Linked DNA regions of Thiocapsa rosea. The protein of the gene in region 2 binds, or shares a complex with, the protein of the main gene of each other region. Links are inferred from orthologs where the notes say so. Each region holds a gene or a part of one and is shown on either strand. Other genes may lie near its edges.

Region 1 (10,440 bases), 2.1 Mb from region 2 along the record:
ACGCCGATCTCCCGATCGATCAGCAGGACCGGCAGACCCAACTCTTTAGCGACGCGCACCGCCGTGCGCTGCTCGGCACCGGGCTCGATGCCGAACTGATCCGCCAGACGTTGCTGATAGGCCGACAAGGCGAGATTGGCAACCACCATGTAGACGCGCCGCTGGCGGATGACCGAAAAGAGGTCCATCTCCGACAGCGACTTGGGATCCATCAAGGCACCGAAGCGACTGGGACACAGCTCCACGGCCACCGCGTCGTACACACCGCTCTGCAGCAGGGCGCGGACCTCTTCCTCGCTGGCGCGCGAGACGTGGGCGGTTCCGAGAAGCGTGAGCCGCACATCGGCAACGACGATCTCGCGTTTCGGCTCGATGGATTCAGGCATCGCTATTGAGGACCGGCTAGGGGTAGAACATTCGGCCAGGAATGATACCGCAGATCGCGAGGCGTGCCCCGACGTTGGTCGCGCCCCGGGGCTTGGCTTATCATCCCGGGATGATGCACACGCACATGAGATCGAACTTCGAGGGCACGATGGCTCCACCGAAAGGTTCACGGCACCGGCCGCAAGCGCCCGGGCACATCACGCGCTGGAGCGTCGTGCCGATGTTTGCCCTGCTCCTGACCAGCCTCTCGGGCGCCGGCTGCGCGGTTGTGGAGAAGGACCGTCGGGCCGTCGCACTCCAGGCCGCCACCAGCGGCTATCAGTCCGCCCTGCGCTGGGGCTATTACGAGACGGCGCTCGGTTTCCTGCATCCGGATCAACGCAAAACCGAGGCGCTCCCGGAGATCTTCGACGAGCTGCGCGTGACCGGCTACGACGTCACCCAGCCGCCGGTCATCCAAGCCGACGAGAGCGCCAATCAGGTCGTCGTCATCGACTATTTATTCGAGGACGCCCAGGTCGTCAAGCAGCTGACCGACCGACAGGTCTGGCGGTGGGACGCAGTGACCAACACCTGGTGGCTGCAATCGGGTCTACCCCGGTTCGAACCGGCCGGAACGCGCCGAGCGACCCGCTAGCGCGGCTCATGGTCTCCAATCCCGGCCTCGGACCCGCCACGCGCTTCCTGGTTGCCGCAGCGGCCTTCATCGTCGTTGTTGCGGGCATGCGGGCGGCATCATCCCTGATCACGCCATTTCTGCTCGCGGTCTTCATCGCCGTCATCGCAACACCACCGCTGCGCGAACTGCGCCGTCGCGGTGCGCCCAACTGGGCCGCGATGCTGCTGGTGGTCCTGGCGATCAGCGGTCTCGGCAGCGTTCTCGCCATCCTGGTCGCGGGATCGCTCGACGGCTTCCAGGAGAGCCTCCCGGAGTACCAGGAACGCCTCAAGCTCCTCGTGGACGACCTCGCGCGATGGCTCGACGGCGTCGGCCTGCATACCTCGCGCGAGGCCCTGCAAACCTATATCGATCCCGCGCGCGTCTTGGGGCTGGCGGGAGACCTGGTATCCGGACTCAGCGGCGTGCTCGCGAACGCCTTTCTCATCCTGCTCACCGTGGTCTTCATCCTGCTCGAGGCCGCCGGGCTGCCGGCCAAGCTGCGGGCCGCGCTCGTCTCGCCCGAAACCTCCACGCAACGGATGCATATCGTCCTCGACAGCATCAACCGCTATATGGGGATCAAGACCTTAACCAGCGCGGGGACCGGCGTCGTGATCTGGGCGTGGCTGACGATCCTCGGGGTGGACTATGCCGTGCTTTGGGCCTTAATCGCCTTTTTGTTGAACTTCGTCCCCACGATCGGCTCCATCCTGGCCGCGATTCCGGCGGTCCTGCTCGCGCTCGTCCAGATCGACCTGCAGAGCGCCGTCCTCGTTGCCCTCGGCTATATTGTGGTGAACACCCTGGTCGGAAGCATCCTCGAGCCGAAAATCATGGGCTACGGACTCGGCCTCTCCACCTTGGTGGTCTTTGTCTCGTTGGTGTTCTGGGGATGGGTTCTGGGACCGGTCGGCATGTTTCTGTCCGTGCCTCTCACCATGTCGCTGAAGATCGCGCTGGACGCCAACCCGCAGACACGTCCGATCGCCGTCATGCTGGGGCCGGAGATCAGAGAGCCGCATCGAGACCGCCCGACCGGACCTCTCGAGCGATGATGGAGCGGCGCCGGATTCGCGGAATGTCTTAAACTGCACCGGCTCCAATGGTCGTCAAGTCTGCCGGGGCCGATCCCATCCTAAAGACATCGCATACCGCGCTGAGCGCGGTTTAAGGCCCGGAGACCAGCTTCAACCCGACGATGCCGAGCACGATCATGCCTACGAAGAGAAAGCGCAGCAGGGTGGCCGGCTCGGCGAAGAGGACGATTCCGATGGCAAAGGCCCCGACGGCGCCGATACCCGTCCAAACCGCGTAGGCCGTGCCCATGGGAATACTCTTCTGCGCGACGAGCAAGCAGGCGCCGCTCGCCACCATGCAGAAGACGGCGAATCCGATCCAGCCCCAGCGCAGGCCGGCGTCCGTCATCCCGAGCTTCAGGCCGACGGGCCAACCCCACTCGAAGATACCGGCGACGACGAGATAGAGCCAAGCCATAAGCGATCCCAACCGACATCGCCTCGCGACGGTGCAGCGATCGCCGAGCCTCGAGTGACGGTGAATAAAACGATCCGCGCGGGACGCGGCGGCCGACCGATGCGGCGTACCCGCGACAACGAGAGCCCGGGACACCGCCCGCCCTGCGCGGGAGGGCGGGCCCGGACGGGGCGACGCGTCGGTTCCTTAGGCGTCGGAGAACATGGCCTCCAGACGCTCGATCTCGGCACGCACGGCGTCGGAGACTGACTCCTTCATGGCAGACAGCTTGTCCATCGACTCGCGCGCCATCTCCTCCTTATCCTCCGCCAGGAAGCTCTTGACCTGCTCGATCATTGCCTTGGCTTCCTGCTCGGCTTGGTCACGCACCGCCTCGGCCCGCTCCATCGCCGCATCCGCAGCTTCCGAGGCCGCATCCTTGGTTTCGGCCGCAACCTCACCGGCACGATCCGAGGCATCCTTCGCCGCATCGACCGCTTGGTCGAGCACTCTCGCCTCTTCCGCGGGCGGCGCGGCGGCCTCCTCGACCGGAGCTTGGTCCTGGCCGCAAGCGGCAAGACCCAGCGCGGTACATGACACGATAAGGGCCGACAAAATACGTCTCTTCATCTCGGTCACTCCGTTGTTGTCGAAGGGCCGATATTATATACCGAGCACACGTGAGTTTTCGCCGCATTGCGCCCGTTACACTTGAGGAGCTGTTTGAATGAGCAATCTGCTCGCCGTCTTTTTTCTGCTCTTGCTCGGCTGGTTCTGGCTCGACACCATGCGCGCGCGGGAGATCGCGACCGAGATCTGCAAGACCGCCTGCCGTCAACGGGATCTGCAGTTTCTGGATCAAACGGTCGCCATGCGACGACTTGGCCTGGCCTGGCGTTCGGAAGGCTTGAGGATGCGCCGCGTCTATCGTTTCGATTTCAGCGAAGAAGGCGTCGGACGCCGCAGCGGTTATCTGGTGATGCGGGGAATGACCCTCGAGGATCTGAGCTTCGGGTTACCGACGCAGGCGCAGGACGCCTGATTTCCGGAAAAGGATCTACCGGCAGAGCCGCAACCAGGAAAAGTGGCCGAAGGCTCTACTCGTTGTCGTTGTCGTTGTCGTTGTCGTTGTCGTTGTCGTCATCGGATTCCGGACGCACACGACAACGACAAATTCTGCGACGGTTTGCTCGAGACTGACGGCATCGGAGACTCGATGCCTTCCAGGCACTCGCTGTCGGGATGATTACTCCCGGAAATCACGTTAAACCCCGTCCAGTGCGGGATGCATCATTTGTTGGAATGGCTCGGCCTCGCTCGGACCTTACTTGACGACCTTCAGCGTCGGACCACCGCCCTTCCCTTTTCCTTTACCTGAAGGGGCTTTGGGATTTTGGGGGCCTTGGGGACTCTGGATACCCCGAGGCGAACCGACCGATCGTGGCTTGCTTCGCTTCTGCTCGACGTGTGCAGTGGAGTCCGGCTCGGCCTCGGGCTCGCCGGGAAGCGGATAGGCCAGCTCGGGGAAAACCATCCCCTGGCCGTTCTCGCGCGTGAAGATGCCCAGCACCGCTTCCACGGGGAAGTAAACATCCCGAGCCACGCCGCCGAAACGCGCGTTGAACTCGATCTGCTCGTTTCCCAGGACCAGCGCGCGCACCGCGCTCGGGGACAGGTTGAGCACCAGACGCTCCTCCTCGACGAACTCCTTCGGAGCCTGCACCCCGGGATAACGGACATCCACCACCAAATGCGGCGTCATATCGTTGTCCAGGATCCACTCGTAGATCGCCCGGATCAGATAAGGCTTCGTCGATGTCATGGTGTCGGTCTCGCTCTCCATCGGGCCCTCCATCAGGACAGGTCCGCGATCATCTCCTTCTCGGCCTCGGTGAGGCTCTTACGGAAGGCATCGCAGGCAAAGATGCGTCGCATATAGACCCGCAACGCCTCGGCCTGGGGCGGCAGCTCGATACCCAGGACCGGCAGTCGCCACAGGAGCGGCGCGATGCAGCAGTCGACCAGAGAGAACTCGTCGTTCATGAAGAAGGTATGAGCACCGAAGACCGGCGCTGTGACGGCCAAGCTCTCGCGTAGCTCCTTGCGTGCCTGTTCCGCCTCGGTCGGACTCCCGAGCCGAATACGGCCCATCAGGGTGTACCAATCCCGATCGATGCGATACATGAACAGCCTGGCGCTCGCACGCGAGACGGGATCGACGGGCAGCAGCGGGGGATGGGGGAAACGTTCGTCGAGATACTCCATGATGATGCGCGACTCGTAGAGCCGCAGATCCCGATCGACAAGCGTCGGAACGGTCCCGTAGGGGTTGAAGTCCATCACCTCCGCCGGAAGGTCGTGTGCGTCGACGTCAACCACCTCGACTGCGATACCCTTCTCGGCGAGCACCATCCGAACACGATGGCAGTAAGGACAGGTGGGATCGGAAAATAGCGTCATCACGGATCGTCTACTCGCAGCCACAGCCATTCTTCCCTTCTCCAGCATGTGGACAAAGCCCGGTCGGGCCCGAGGAACTGATATCGCCGACCGTCCGGGTCAGCTGCCTTGAGCATTGCGCTCGTCTGTCGAACAGTGAATCGGAAGCGTCGAGCCGGAAGCAATCGCTTCCGGCTCGACCCGCAAAACGGAGAGAACAGGCGTCGGCCTCGGCAAATCGAGGCCGACGCGATACGCGACAACCGCTAGTGGACGTCTTTCCAGTATTCCTTCTTCAGCGCAAAGGCCACGATGAAGAAGAGGCCGAGGAACAGCAGGACATAGATCCCCATCCGGCGCCGTTCCATTTGGCTCGGCTCACCCGCGTAGGTGAGGAACGCGGTGATGTCTCGCACCATGGTGTCGTATTGCTCGGGGGCCAGACTTCCGGGTTGCGCCAGCTTCACGCCGGCGATGGTCGGCTCGTGTCCGGCATGCTCTTCGACGATCGCCTCCTGCACGCCCTGCAGATCACCGAGCACGTGAGGCATACCCACCAAGGGGAAGATCACGTTGTTCACGCCGTAAGGCCGCGTGGGATCCGCGTAGTAGCTCTTCAGGTAAGTGTAGACCCAGTCCGGGCTGCGCCAGCGCGTCACCAAGGTGAGATCCGGCACCGCCGTGCCGAACCAGACCTCGCCGTCGGCAGGACGCATCGAGTTGACCATCATATCGGTCGGCTGGGCATCGCCGAACAGCAGATTCTCGCGGAGAACCTTGTCGTCGATCCCCAGATCGTCCGCCATGCGTGAATAACGCATGTGGCTGAGTGAATGACAGGCCATGCAGTAGTTGACGAAATACTTGGCCCCGCGCTGCAGTGAAGCCTGATCGCTCAGATCGATATTGGCTTTCTCCAACTTGACGTGGCCACCGGCGGCGAAGCCGACGGCGGGCAGGAGCAACGCCAGTGCGGCGATGATCAGCTTTCTCATGAGGTCACCCTCTCCGGAACGGGCTTGGTCTTGTCGATCGAGCTGTAGATCGGCATCAGCAGGAAGTAGGCGAAGTAGATGGACGTGAAGATCTGCGACAACAGGGTCAGGAAGGGATCGACCGGTTGCAGGCCGAGCCAAGCCAACACGATGAAGGAGATCGCGAACAGCCCCGTCATCACCTTGAAGATCGGCCCCTTGTAGCGCATCGACTTGACCTTGCTGCGGTCCAGCCACGGCAACACGAAGAGGATCAGGATCGCCGCGAACATCACGACCACGCCGGGGAACTGGGATCCGTACATCGGCGGCACCGCCCGCAACATCGCGTAGTAGGGCGTGAAGTACCACACCGGAGCAATGTGCTCGGGGGTCTGGAAGGGGTTGGCCGGCTGGAAGTTCGGGGCCTCGATAAAGAGTCCGCCCATGGTCGGTGCGTAGAAGACGATGGCCGAGAAGATCGCGAGGAACACGACCACGCCGACCAGATCCTTCACCGTGTAGTACGGATGGAAGGGGATCCCGTCCGCGGGCGCCTTGTCGCTCCAGCGATTACCCTTCGGGCCTTCCTTGATCTCGACCCCGTCCGGGTTGTTGGAGCCGACATGGTGGAGTGCAACGATGTGCAGGAAGACCAGGGCGGCCAACACGAACGGCAAGAGGAAGTGGAAGGCGAAGAAGCGATTGAGCGTCGTATCCGAGATGACGTAGTCGCCACGGACCCAGACCGCAAGATCGTCGCCGACGACGGGAACGGCCGCGAACAGATTCACGATGACCTGTGCACCCCAGAACGACATCTGTCCCCAGGGCAGGAGATAGCCGAAGAAGGCGGTCGCCATCATCGCCAGATAGATCACGACACCGATGATCCACAGCAGCTCGCGCGGTTTGCGGTAGGAGCCCCACAGCAAGGCGCGGAACATGTGCAGATAGATGACGATGAAGAAGGCGGATGCGCCCGTAGAGTGGATGTAGCGAATCAACCACCCCCACTCGACATCGCGCATGATGTATTCGACCGACGCGAAGGCATCCATGGCCGACGGCTTGTAGCTCATCGCCAACCAGAGGCCGGAGACGATCTGGATCACCAGCGTCAAGATCGCCAGCGAGCCGAAAAACGACCAGAAGTTGAGGTTCTTCGGGGCGTAATACTCGGAAAGGTGTGCCTTCCAGGTCTCCGTCAGCGGGAATCGCTTATCGATCCAGCTGAGGTTCTCGGACTTTTCTGCGCTCATCAAGCCGCTCCTCGATCCTCACCGACCAAGATGGTGGTGTCATTGATGTAGGTATGCACGGGAATCACCAGATTTGTAGGGGCCGGAACACCCTTGAACACCCGGCCGGCAAGGTCGAACCTGGAGCCGTGGCAGGGACAGAAGAAGCCGCCGCGCCATGCCGCTCCCATGTCGTCGGGGGCGAACTCCGGCCGGAAGGTCGGAGAGCAACCCAAGTGCGTACAGATCCCGATAACGACAAAGTATTGCTCCTTGATGGAGCGCGTCGCGTTTTGGCAATACTCCGGCTGCTGCGGCAAGTCGGATGCCGGATCGACCAACTGGCCGTCCAGTGTCGGCAAGGCCTCGAGCATCTCCGGCGTGCGGCTGACGACCCAAACCGGTTTACCGCGCCATTTGACGCGCAGGATCGCGCCCGGTTCCAGTTGGCTGATGTCGGCCTCGACCGGCGCACCCGCGGCACGCGCCTTGGCGCTCGGGTTCATCGACGCAATAAATGGTACGAGGGCGAAGCCGGCTCCGACGGCTCCGACCACGCTGGTCGCGGCGACAAGCACACGCCGCCTGGTTTTGTTCACGCCTTGTGCGCTCATAAGCCACTAACCCCCGGCTGGCGCGAGCCCCATAGACAGCTTATCGGCTGGCGGCTCACGCATGGTCATGAAATGAAGATCAGAATATGCCGATTCTCTACAAAATCGACCGGGCATTGTCTTGTATTCCGGTCGGATCGGTCAAGGCAAAGCGGCCGAACCCCGAGCGGATGATCGGACTAGGCCGGATTGTCGATCTCGATGAAGCAATGCTCCAGCCCGAACCGATCGGCAAGGTGCGCACCCAGGGCCTGAACCCCATAGCGCTCGGTCGCATGATGTCCGGCCGCGATGAAGGCGACCCCGAGCTCGCGCGCCGCGTGGGTCGTCTGCTCCGAGATCTCTCCGCTCACATAGGCATCGACGCCGAGCGCGGCCGCCTGCTCGATGTATCCTTGGCCGCCGCCTGTACACCAAGCGATCCGCTCGATCCGCTCTCGGCCCGCGGCGATCAGGGTCGCAGGGCGCCCCAAGCGCTCCGAGACCCGAGCAGCGAAGACCTCCGGCGAGCACCCGAAGTTCAAACGCCCCGACCACAAGACCCCTCGGCGATCCGCCACGGGCTCGGCATCGACCCACCCGAGGTGCGCAGCCAAGGCGGCGTTGTTGCCCACCTGCGGATGCGCGTCGAGCGGGAGATGATACGCGATCAGGCTGGTTCCGGCCTTGAATAATCGCCTTGCGCGCCGCCCCTTCATCCCGACGAGACAGGGCGCCTCGTTCTTCCAAAACCACCCGTGGTGGACCAGAATCGCGTCCGCACCCCATGCAATCGCGGCCTCGATCAATGCTTCGCTCGCCGTCACGCCGCTGGCCAAGCGCGTAATCGGACGCTCGCCTTCGAGCTGCAAGCCGTTCGGCGCGTAGTCATCGAAATCACCGGCGGCGAGAAAACGATCGCAGTAAGCGACCAATGCGTAAGGATCGACCATGGTTTAGAATCGCGCTCGGACAAACAGCCGATCCCTCGGCTCCATCGCCGGAGATCCCCGCGGAGACCCCCGCGGCCGCTTAGATTAATCGCATGCTCAAGATAGGTCCAACCACCCTTCTGATCACGGCCCTCGTCGGCGGGGCCTCGGGCTCGGCCGTGACGCTCTTGCTGGCCCCGCCGGGATCGGACCCGGTGGCGCAGCACGACACCGCGGGCACGGCGGCGAATCTGCGCGACGACCTGCCGACCTTTGCTCGGGCGGTGTCGCGCGTCGCGCCGGCCGTCGTGAGCATCTTCGCGACACAGACCGAACTCGGGCCGCCGCGATCGACCTTGCCGACCTATCCGGGACTCCACCACGCACCGCCCGGGGCAGCCGCCTCCCGCACCGGACTGGGCTCGGGGGTGATCCTGTCGCCCGACGGGCTCATCCTGACCAACCGCCATGTCGTGCAGGACGCCGATCGCATCCGCGCGGTGCTTGCCGACGGGCGCTCGCTTGCGCTCACGCTCATCGGGGTCGATGCGGATACCGACCTCGCCGTGCTCAAGGCCGACGCGCAGGGGCTGCCCACGGCGCCGATCGGAGACTCCCGCGCCCTGCGCGTCGGCGACCTGGCGCTGGCGATCGGCAATCCGTTCGGGGTCGGCCAGACCGCCACCATGGGAATCATCGGCGCGACCGGGCGCGGCGAGCTGGGCATCACGAGCATCGAGAGCTTCATCCAAACCGATGCCGCCATCAATCCGGGCAATTCGGGCGGCGCACTCGTGAACGCACAGGGCGAGCTCATCGGCATCAACACCGCCATCTTCACCGAGACCGGAACGGCGCAGGGGGTCGGTTTCGCCATCCCGGCCGAGATCGCGATCGAGGTGGCGCACGCGCTCGTCTCGCAGGGTCAGGTCACGCGCGGATGGATCGGTCTGAGCGGGCGCAGCGTGACCCCGGAGCTGGCCGAGTCGTTCGGGTTGCGCTCGGCGCGCGGAGTGCTGGTCGCCTCCACCCTTCGCGACAGTCCGGCGGCGCAGGCCGGTCTACGCCCTGGCGACGTGGTGACCCGAATCGACGACCGGGACGTCGCCACGGTGCAGGATCTGCTCGACGCGGTCGCCGGCGCCGGCCCGCATACCGCCTTGAGCCTGGAGGTCTGGCGCGGCAGCGAGCGCATCCTCACACGCGCCACCACCGACACCCGTCCTCCGCAGGCGGAGTAATCGGGCGGCGACGACACCTGCCTTGCGAGCAGGCTCCGCTCAGGCAAACCTCAGCCCTCGGCGTTCGATCCCGTCGCGACCAGGTCGTCCAACAACGGCAGCACACGCGCATCCAATAACCACGACAAACCGTCAAGCTCGGAATAACGGCCCGACACCTCGCGCACATAGCCGAGGGTTCGCGGTATGTCGGCGAGATAGTGCGGTTTGCCGTCGCGTCGATGCAACCGCGCGAAGATCCCGCAGGCCTTCAGGTGCCGCTGCACGCCCATGAGATCGAGCCAGCGCAGAAAGCGCCCGAGATCGTCCTCGTGAAATACACCGCGTTCACGGGCGAGATGGAAATAGCCCGAGGCCCAATCGGTGACGCGCTCGACCGGCCATGCGATGTAGCAGTCGCGCAGCAGCGAGACCAGATCGTAGGTGACAGGCCCCAGCACAGCGTCTTGAAAATCCAGGATACCGGGGTTGCCCGCATCGGTCAGCATCAGATTGCGCG
Region 2 (10,244 bases):
TGGATGCGGCGGCGCGGCGTGCCCAAGTGGGGCGCGCTCGCGGTGATCATCTTTGTGCTCCTCGATATCGGGAGTCTCCTGGCGCTGGTCACCACGGGCGCGCTGGAGGGGTTCAGAGATAGCCTGCCGACCTATCAGGAGCGCTTCCTGATGCTGAGCGATCAGCTCGGGGGCTGGATGGAAGGTGTGGGCGTCGGCGGCTCGCGCGAGGCCATCCCGGATCTCCTGGACCCCAACAAGGTTGCGGTCGCTGTGCGGTATCTTTTGTCGAATGCCAGCGGTTTCTTCGCCACCGGACTCCTGGTACTGCTCGCCGTCACCTTCATCCTGCTTGAGGCGAATACGCTGCCCGCCAAGCTGAAGGTCGCCTTCCGGATGACGGAGGCGGGTGATGCGCGCATGAAGCGCCTGCTGGACTCGATCAAGCGTTATATGCTGATCAAGAGCCTCACCAGTCTCGGTACGGCCGTGTGCGTGTGGCTCTGGCTGTGGTTTCTCGGCATCGACTTCGCCGTGCTTTGGGCGGTGCTGGCCTTCTTCCTGAACTTCATCCCCGTCGTCGGCAACATCGTGATGATGATCCCGGCGGTCCTGCTTGCGCTGGTGCAGGTGGATGTGTCGACCGCGATCTGGGTGGCGGTCGGTTATCTCGTCATCAACACGGTTATCGGCAATGTCCTGGAGCCCCGGATCATGGGTAAAGGGCTGGGCATCTCGACGCTGGCCGTCTTCATCGCGTTGCTGTTCTGGGGATGGCTGTTCGGCACGGTGGGGATGTTCCTGGCGGTGCCGCTCACGGCCGCCCTGATCATCGGGTTGGACGCGAGCCCGCATACGCGCCCGATCGCGATCTTGCTCGGACCGGCAATCGAGCCCGAGCCGGAACCCGTGCCCGAGCTCGAATCCAAACAATAGTGCGCCGGACGCCTCGGAGTACGCCGCGTACGCTCGGTCTGTTCAGGCCACCCGAATCAGGGCACCCGAACCGCATGAAACATGCGCCCGTCGCCCCGCTGGACCAGAATTGCAACGGACCGACCCGACTGGATGGCATCGAGGATCCGATTGAAACCGACCAGATCCTGAACCGGCTGGTTGTCGAGCATCAGGATCACGTCGCCCGCAATCAACCCCGCCTGCTCCGCGGGTCCGGGCTCGACCCCTTCGACCAGCACACCGCCGGCGACGACGGCCAACTGCTCGCGCTGCTCCGGCGTGATCTCGCCCACGAAGAGGCCGATCCGATTCGCGGACACCTTCTCCGGCTCGCCGGGGCGCGCCGCGATCTGATCCTCTTCCGGTAGCTCGCCGATCTCGATGCCGAGATCGACCAGCTCGCCGACCCTGAGCACTTGCATCTGCACGCGCTCGCCGACCGGTGTCATTCCGACCATCGGCGGCAAGGCGCTCGAGGTCGGGATCTCACGTCCGTTGAAGGTCACAATGATATCGCCCGGCCGGACCTTCGCGGCCTCGGCCGGACTGCCCGGCAAGACCTGTGCGACCAATGCCCCGCGCGGCTGCTTCATCCCGAAGGATTCGGCAAGCTCCCGGGTCACGTCCTGAATCAACACGCCCAGCCAGCCGCGGCTGACGCGGCCCGTGGTCTGCAACTGACCGACCACATCCATCACCACATCGATCGGGATCGCGAACGAGAGTCCCATGAAGCCGCCCGTACGGCTGTAGATCTGACTGTTGACGCCGACCACCTCGCCGTCGAGGTTGAACAGCGGCCCGCCCGAGTTGCCGGGATTGATCGCCACGTCGGTTTGGATGAAGGGGATGTAGTTTTCGCTCGGGAGACTGCGGCCTTTTGCGCTCACGATGCCCGCAGTGGCGGAGGACTCGAAGCCGAAGGGCGAGCCGATCGCCAGCACCCACTCGCCGACCTTGAGGTCCTGAGAGACGCCGATCTTGACCGCCGGGAGCCCCTCGCCCTCGATCTTCAGGAGTGCGATGTCGCTGCGCTTATCGGTGCCGACCACGGTGGCCACGAACTCGCGCCGATCACTGGTGCGTACGACGATCTCCTCCGCACCTTCCACGACGTGGGCGTTGGTCAGCACGGATCCATCGGTCGAGATGATGAAACCAGACCCGAGCGAGCGCGATTGGAGGCTATCGTCCGGAAGGGTGCCGTCTTCGCCGAAGAAATGCCGAAAGAAATCCTGAAGAGGACTGTCCTCCGGGAGATCCGGAACGGAGAACTCAGGCAACTGCGTGGCCGCGACCGGGGCCTGCTTGGTGCTGATATTGACCACCGAGGGGCCGTTCTCGGCGACGAGATCCACGAAGTCCGGAAGCATCCGGCTGGCCGCAAGACCGGGCAGAAACGCGCCGCAGACCAATGCCACGAGGGCGAAGGAGAAGATCGGGATGGGACGCATGGATGCTCCAAGATGAACGGGTTCAATCGGGCGGCCGCGTCGGCCGCAGCAATGCGGACGTTGCGATATCGCGTTGGGGGACTGCCGAAACCGCGTCGGCCGCTTGATAGGCTCGTCCTGACGGGCGGCTTCGCCGGAAGGTCGCCCTATAAGGATCGGATTGCAACGACCTGAATCAGGTCGCCGTTGGAATCCCGACCGGCACGCCCCGCTCGACCCGACAGACCACCGCCTGCTGCTCAGGACGATTCCGTGAACGCGCACTGTAGCCGCGCAGCCAGAGCAGCGCCAGAGCGAAGCCGATCACCGCACCGAGAAGCGCCGCCACATCGGCAAAGCCACCTTCGGCGATCCCGGCAAGTGCGTCTCCCGCAAGCGCACCGCCGAGCAGGCCCGCCAGCGGTGCAAAGTAAACCGCAAAAGAGGCCGAAAGCAGACCCTGCTCGGAGATCCCGAGCATGACCCGCTCGCCGACCGACGCCTGCGCCTGATTCAATGCATCGACATGAATCGCGCCGCGCCCGAAGAAGCGCTCGATCAGCGATGTTCCGCAGGCGCCGTTCGCAGCGCAACCCCCGCAGACCGTGCGCCGCTCGATCCGCACCCGAGCATAGGAACCATCGATCGAGACCACGACACCGGATTCCTCGATCATCGGCGAACTACTCCGGCGTTCTCTCGACATGCCGAGCACCGCGCACGGCGGCTTCGACGGTCGCGGACGGGACCTCGCCGACAGCGGTAATCTGGTAGCCGTCGACTTGCCGACCGGCCGCATGCACGGCGCCGATGTGGGTCGATCCGCTCAGGCCGTCGCGTGTATCGTCTTCGATATAAACGGAATACGCTGAAAGTCTGTCGGTAAAGAGAAAGTGCTCCACCGCCGCACCGCTCGGGTGGTCCATTACGCCGTGGCTGACCAATTGGAAGCCGAGCGGGCGCTCGTCGAAACGCCAGCGGCCCTCCTCCCGGGCTGCCGGGGCGCCGCGCAGCCCGGCGGCCGCATCAAGACTTGCAGGCACGGCCGGAGCATCGGTATCGATCGTAATGGCGGTGAACATCAGCTGCTCCAGCGAAGAGCCATTGCTGTCGATCAGATCGGACTTCAGCGGAAGGAAGGTCTCTTGATCGAGATAGAAGCGGTACCCGTACCTCAGGTCATCGCGTGGGATGATCCCGACCACCTCCGTGTCGCGCCCGGCAACCCGCGCGACCCCTTGGATCTCGATGCGATAATGATCGCCGAGCTGCTCCGGGGCGATGCCGTCGGTGTTCAAAAGCCCGCCGGCTCCGGACGGCCGTTTAACGGAAATCGGATGTCCGTCGGGCAGCACACACATCACCCGATCGCGCTCGCGCGTCACGGCCTTGACCGGACCGCTCAGGGAGAGTAACCGCTCCTGGACCTGTCCCTTCTCGTAGCGATGCACCAGGTGCAGCGCCTCGAGACGATTGTCGTGGGAATAAACCAGTGTACCCTCGTAATTGAGCGACCTCAGTGCCTCTGACATGCGCTGAAGAAGGTCGCTCGCGCGTTGGGTCACCTCATCGGCAAGGCTTGCCTGGGCCAACAGCGAGAGTACGAGGAACAGGCCCAGCCGGGCCGGACAACAGGGATTAACGGCCCGCTTCATAGCCAACGAAGGTCGCATAAGGCAGCATGCCCTTGGCCCCGGTCGTCGGGGCGGTCTCTTGATGGGTCACGAGGTAGAGATCCAGTTTGTTGGCCAGCTCGGGATGGTCCAGATCCCAACGCTTCGCGGGGATCGCAACGGCAGCCGGCTGCGCAGCAAAGGTCGGCGCCGTAGCGGGAACATTCGGCAGCGAGCCGACGCCGTCGAAGAGACTGGGAACCACGAATACCGCAAGAAAGGCGGCCGCTGCAGCCAGCGCAATCCCGGCGATCGGGCGCCTGGCTCTGCGCCGACCGGGCTCCTGGAGGCGTGGAGCAAGGATGACGGGCTCATGGGCGATCCGCTCGCGAACCGCATCGGCAACCCCGCGATAGGATCCTTGGACGGACTCGCCGCGAATCGCCGAACCGATGGCGTGAAAGCGCTCCCACGTACCCCGCAGGTCGGGGTCGTGCACCATCGCATCGACGAGGCGCGCGGTACCGGCGGAATCGAGCACGCCGTCCTGAAGCTCGGAAATGCGTTGTCGTAGCTCGTCGCTCATTGCTGCATGCCTGGGCTGAGAATTCGTGTGTTGGATGGCCGGCACCGCGGGAACAACTCAAGCGCCGCGGTCGGTCGATGAAGCCGCCGAACGGATCCTGCTTCCCATGACGCAGACCGCTCGCTGCCGTTTTGACGCCTAAGAGCCGTCATGGTTCGAGGAGCGGCCTCAACCGCTTGTCGATTGCATCGCGGGCACGGAAGATTCGCGAGCGCACGGTGCCGATCGGGCAGGCCATCGCGGTCGCGATCTCCTCGTAGCTCATGCCCTCGAGTTCGCGCAAGACAATCGCCGTGCGCAGATCCTCAGGGAGGTCGTCGAGCGCACGCTGCACGGTCTGCGCGATCTCGTCGGTCAGGGCAAGACGCTCGGGGGTGCCCGAATCGCGAAGGCGAACGCCCATATCCATCTGCTCGGCGACCTCGGCCTCGACATCGTCCCCCGGAGGACGGCGTCCCTGAGCCACCAGGTGGTTCTTCACCGTGTTCACTGCGATGCGATAGAGCCATGTGTAAAACGCACTCTCGCCACGAAATGCCGGAAGCGCGCGGTAAGCCTTCAAAAAGGCATCCTGGCTGACGTCCATCACCTCGCTCGGATCACGAATATAGCGGGAGATCAGATTCGCCACCTTTTGCTGATACTTCAACACCAGGAGGTCGAACGCGCGCTTGTCGCCGTTCTGGGCGCGCGCAACGAGCACCTGATCGGCGGTGCGCTCAGACATGGACGCAAGCCCTGGCGCTGCTGACCAGCAATTCCGTTGGCATGGACAATTCCCCGATTCGGAAGTTCGTGAGCCCCCTCACGTGCGGCCGAGGCCCCCTAAATAAAGCGACAAACCTTGATCCCGCCCATGAAATGGGTGAGTTTACGGCGAACCGCCCCGATCGCCCAACTCAACCGCAGAGAACGCGGTCGAGAGCATCGCGAAGGGATCGAACCTCAACCCGCCCGCCCCCAACGCCCGTGCGCCCCAAACGAAGGTTCCCAACATGCCAGCCACGCCTCATCGCTACGACGTCCTGATCCTCGGCAGCGGCGCCGCCGGATTAAGCCTCGCGCTGCGCCTGCACGAAGACCTTTCGGTCGCCGTGATCTCCAAGCGCGAGCTCAGGGAAGGCAGCACACTCTATGCGCAAGGCGGCATCTCGGCCGTGCTGGATGCGACGGACTCGATCGAATCCCACGTCCAAGACACCCTGAAGGCCGGCGCCGGGCTCTGTGACCGTCGCGTGGTCAAGCACATCGTGGAGCGCGGACCGGACAACATCCGCTGGCTGCTCGATCAAGGCGTGGAGTTTACACGCGACGAGGCGAGCGCATCGACAGGCGGTTATCACCTCACCCGCGAAGGCGGTCACACCCATCGCAGAGTCATCCACGCCGCCGACGCAACCGGCCGCGCCGTGGCAACGACGCTCGAAGCACAGGTGCGCGGCAAGCCGAACGTGACCCTGTTCGAGCAGCACATCGCCGTCGACCTCATTACCTCCAAGCATCGCCCCGGCAAGAAAGACCATCGCTGCCTCGGTGCCTACATCTTGGATTTGGGCACGGGACAGGTCGAAGTCTACCTTGCACGTTTTGTCGTCTTGGCGACCGGGGGTGCCAACAAGGTCTATCTCTACACCAGCAACCCGGACGTCTCCACCGGCGACGGCATCGCGATGGCGTGGCGGGCCGGGTGTCGGGTGGCGAACATGGAGTTCATGCAATTTCACCCGACCTGCCTCTATCACCCGGAGGCGCGATCCTACCTGATTACGGAGGCGTTGCGCGGAGAAGGTGCGCGTCTGTTGCTGCCCGACGGCGAGCGCTTCATGCCTCGGTTCGATCCACGTGCCGAGCTCGCCCCGCGCGACATCGTGGCCCGCGCCATCGACCACGAGATGAAGCGCCTCGGTACCGCTTGCGTTTATCTCGACATCTCGCACCGGCCGGCCGACTTCGTCATCGAGCATTTCCCGACCATTTACCAGCGCTGCCTGGAGCTCGGAATCGACATCACCACGGATCCCATCCCGGTGGTCCCGGCGGCACATTACACGTGCGGCGGCGTGATGGTGGATGACCGAGCCCGCACCGATCTGCCCGGCCTCTACGCAAGCGGCGAGACCGCGTACACGGGTCTGCACGGAGCGAACCGGATGGCGAGCAACTCCCTTCTCGAGTGCCTGGTGTACTCCGAGCTCGCGGCGAAAGACATCGCAAGCCTGACGAACGAGATTCCGCACCCGCCCGAGGTGATGCCCTGGGACGAGAGCCGAGTGACCGAGCCGGACGAAGAAGTGGTGGTGACACACAACTGGGACGAGCTGCGTCGTTTCATGTGGGACTATGTCGGCATCGTGCGCACCAACAAGCGCCTGCGCCGCGCCAAACGCCGTGCAGATCTACTCCAACAGGAGGTCATCGAGTACTACAGCAAATTCCGAATCAGCAACGACCTGATCGAGCTGCGCAACCTGCTCGAGGTGGCGGACCTGATCATCCAATCGGCGCTGCGCCGGCGCGAGAGCCGCGGGCTGCATTACACCCTGGATTATCCGGACAAGGACGCGACCCAGCGTACCCCGACCATCCTGATCCCGGACAGCTACCGACCACGCAGCGGCGACTGAGCCTGCACCGTTTCGAGCCCGAGCGGCTTCGGCTCGGTGGACTTTGCGCTCGCGCGTCCACCCTACCGGCGGAGATGACGAGCAACACGCGGAAAACAATACTCAAGATTGACTTAGACCGAAGGCGACCATTTTCGAAGTAGGTTATATTGCCGCGTTACGTCGGAGCGCTTACGGAGATCTTTGCGGGCATCAGTGCGCTATCCGATTCGATGCGTCGCCCGACCCGACCGTCGCGCACCTGCGGCACAACGGCACCGCCCCGGTTCCGCCCGCCTCCGATCGCCTCCGATCGGTTCCGCCCGGCTCCGATCGGTCCCGCCCGACATCCCCCGCAATTGGAGAACGATCAAGATGACCGACTATGTCCGCTGGCTGAGCGAGCTCGGAATGGACGACGTCCCCGTCGTCGGCGGCAAGAACGCGTCGCTCGGCGAGATGATCCAGAACCTCACCGACGTGGGTGTTCAGGTGCCGGGCGGATTCGCGACGACCGCCGACGCCTACCGTGAGTTTCTCGCCAAAGACGGACTGGACGAGCGCATCCAAGCGGTTCTCGACGCACTGGACGTCGACGATGTCACGGCGCTCTCCCAAGCCGGTCCGCGCATCCGCGGCTGGGTCATGGAGCAGCCCTTCCCGGCGGCACTGGACGCGGCGATCGACGATGCCTTCGCCCGCCTGACCGCCGAGGCCGGCACGGCTGCGGTCTCCTGGGCCGTGCGCTCCTCGGCCACTGCCGAGGATCTGCCCGACGCCTCCTTCGCCGGCCAGCAAGAGACCTTCCTCAACGTCGAGGGTCTGGACAATATCAAGCACCGGATCAAGGAGGTCTTCGCCTCCCTATTCAACGACCGGGCCATCTCATACCGCGTGCACCAGGGCTTCGAGCACCGCAATGTCGCCCTCTCGGCCGGCATCCAGCGCATGGTGCGCAGCGATCTCGCCGCATCCGGCGTCATGTTTACCCTGGATACCGAATCAGGCTTTCGCGACGCCGTCTTCATCACCTCGAGCTACGGGCTCGGCGAGATGGTCGTGCAGGGCGCAGTCAACCCGGACGAGTTCTATGTCCATAAGCCGACGCTCGCCGCCGGCCGTCCCGCCATCCTGCGCCGCAGCGTGGGCGACAAGGCGATCCGCATGGTCTACGACGGTACCGCGGGCACCAAGAGCCCGGTGCGCACCGAGGACGTCCCGGAGGCCGATCGCCTGCTGTTCAGCATCACGGATGCCGAGATCGAGCAGCTCGCACGCCAGGCTGTGCTGATCGAGCAGCACTACGGCCGTCCGATGGACATCGAATGGGCGAAGGACGGCAACGACGGCAAGCTCTATGTCGTCCAGGCGCGTCCCGAGACCGTGCAGAGCCGCTCGGGCAACGTGATCGAGCGCTATGTGCTGCGCGAGAAGGGTCCGGTGCTCACCACCGGGCGCAGCATCGGCAGCCGCATCGGCGCCGGCGCGGCCAAGATCGTCTCGAGCATCGCCGACATGCACCGTGTCGAGGCCGGCGACGTCCTCATCACCGACATGACGGATCCGGATTGGGAACCGGTGATGAAGCGCGCGGCGGCCATCGTCACCAACCGCGGGGGCCGCACCTGTCACGCCGCCATCATCGCCCGCGAGCTGGGCGTGCCCGCGGTGGTGGGCTGCAACAATGCGACCGATGTGGTGAAGGACGGCCAGCTCGTCACCGTGAGTTGCGCCGAGGGCGACACGGGTCTCATCTACGACGGCAAGCTGGCGTTCGACTACAAGACCGTCGAACTCTCGGCCATGCCCGAGATCCCGGTGAAGATCATGATGAACGTCGGTAACCCGGACCGCGCCTTCGCCTTCGCGGCGACACCGAACGCCGGTATCGGTCTGGCGCGTCTGGAATTCATCATCAACAACATGATCGGGATCCACCCGAAGGCGCTGCTCGAATTCGACCAGCTCCCGGCGGATCTGAAGGCGCAGATCATGCCGCGCATCGCCGCCTACACGAGCCCACGCGAGTTCTACATCGCCAAGCTCGCCGAGGGCATCTCGACCCTGGCCGCCGCCTTCGCGCCCAACACGGTCATCGTGCGCATGTCGGATTTTAAGTCCAACGAGTATGCCAATCTGATCGGCGGCAAGCGCTACGAGCCGGAAGAAGAAAACCCCATGATCGGCTTCCGCGGCGCCGGGCGCTACGTGGCACCGGACTTCAAGGCATGCTTCGAGCTCGAATGCGAGGCGCTCAAGCGCGTGCGCAACGACATGGGCCTGACCAATGTCGAGATCATGATCCCCTTCGTGCGGACCCTCAAACAGGCCAAGGCGGTCGTCGAGGCGCTCGCCGAGCAGGGACTGGAGCGCGGCAAGAATGGGCTGCGGCTCATCATGATGTGCGAGCTGCCCTCCAACGCCGTGCTGGCCGAGGAGTTCTTGGAATACTTCGACGGCTTCTCCATCGGCTCCAACGACATGACCCAGCTCACGCTGGGACTGGACCGCGACTCGAGCCTGGTCGCCGAGAGCTTCGACGAGCGCGATCCCGCCGTGAAGAAGATGCTCTCGATGTCGATCGCCGCCTGCCGCGCCCAAGGCAAGTATGTCGGCATTTGCGGGCAGGGCCCGTCGGACCACAAGGATTTCGCCGACTGGCTGCTCAAGCAGGGGATCACCAGCATCTCGCTCAATCCGGATACCGTCATCGATACCTGGATCTATCTGGCGGAGCAAGCGAAGACGCTCTGAGGCTGAACCGCGTCCCCGCGCGTGCTTGCGGGTGCCGGGGTCAACATGCCTTCGGTCACTTCCGGCGCGGTTGTAGGGACGCGGTTCAGAACATCAGGTCATCGAGTGGACAAGCGCCGTAGGGTGGACAAGCGCAGCGCAGTCCACCAGCGCCGGAGCAGGGTTCGGTGGACTTCGCGTTCGCTCGTCCACCGGACAGAAGTCCCCGGCCGCATGACGAATAGGTCGGTCACCTACGAGACCGCACCTCGACCTTGACCAGCGGATGGGCCGCCCCGTCGCGTACAACGGCTCGGTTCCAGGGCACCAAGGCCGTTTG

What was found.
Region 1: the proteins of BDD21_RS00275 (region 2) and BDD21_RS09685 are in contact, whole or in part, in a crystal structure (PDB 1YFN), measured with the Escherichia coli proteins. The link is inferred for Thiocapsa rosea from one-to-one orthologs.

What each region holds. Positions count from the first base shown.
Region 1 is NZ_RBXL01000001.1:2,175,346-2,185,785, reverse strand. The notes cover bases 2,606-5,497. They hold BDD21_RS09685 (ClpXP protease specificity-enhancing factor), read right to left. Parts: upstream 4,365-5,497; coding sequence 3,846-4,364; downstream 2,606-3,845. Other genes in these bases: BDD21_RS09675 (cytochrome c1), read right to left, coding at 5,227-5,497; BDD21_RS09680 (glutathione S-transferase N-terminal domain-containing protein), read right to left, coding at 4,376-4,981; BDD21_RS09690 (DUF3301 domain-containing protein), read left to right, coding at 3,249-3,563; BDD21_RS09695 (hypothetical protein), read right to left, coding at 2,729-3,151. In the rest of the region: BDD21_RS09715 (TraB/GumN family protein), read right to left, coding at 1-386; BDD21_RS09710 (hypothetical protein), read left to right, coding at 608-1,024; BDD21_RS09705 (AI-2E family transporter), read left to right, coding at 1,033-2,103; BDD21_RS09700 (DMT family transporter), read right to left, coding at 2,216-2,542; more of BDD21_RS09675, read right to left, coding at 5,498-5,955; BDD21_RS09670 (cytochrome b), read right to left, coding at 5,952-7,196; petA (ubiquinol-cytochrome c reductase iron-sulfur subunit), read right to left, coding at 7,196-7,789; BDD21_RS09660 (Nif3-like dinuclear metal center hexameric protein), read right to left, coding at 7,969-8,721; BDD21_RS09655 (trypsin-like peptidase domain-containing protein), read left to right, coding at 8,814-9,941; BDD21_RS09650 (aminoglycoside phosphotransferase family protein), read right to left, coding at 9,992-10,440. UniProt on the Escherichia coli protein: Enhances recognition of ssrA-tagged proteins by the ClpX-ClpP protease; the ssrA degradation tag (AANDENYALAA) is added trans-translationally to proteins that are stalled on the ribosome, freeing the ribosome and targeting stalled peptides for degradation.
Region 2 is NZ_RBXL01000001.1:47,392-57,635, forward strand. Bases 2,789-5,484 are described here. They hold BDD21_RS00275 (sigma-E factor negative regulatory protein), read right to left. Parts: upstream 4,569-5,484; coding sequence 4,008-4,568; downstream 2,789-4,007. Other genes in these bases: BDD21_RS00265 (SoxR reducing system RseC family protein), read right to left, coding at 2,789-3,045; BDD21_RS00270 (MucB/RseB C-terminal domain-containing protein), read right to left, coding at 3,053-4,024; rpoE (RNA polymerase sigma factor RpoE), read right to left, coding at 4,717-5,295. Also shown: BDD21_RS00255 (AI-2E family transporter), read left to right, coding at 1-915; BDD21_RS00260 (DegQ family serine endoprotease), read right to left, coding at 972-2,390; more of BDD21_RS00265, read right to left, coding at 2,566-2,788; nadB (L-aspartate oxidase), read left to right, coding at 5,564-7,192; ppsA (phosphoenolpyruvate synthase), read left to right, coding at 7,547-9,925; BDD21_RS00295 (hypothetical protein), read right to left, coding at 10,155-10,244. UniProt on the Escherichia coli protein: An anti-sigma factor for extracytoplasmic function (ECF) sigma factor sigma-E (RpoE). ECF sigma factors are held in an inactive form by an anti-sigma factor until released by regulated intramembrane proteolysis (RIP).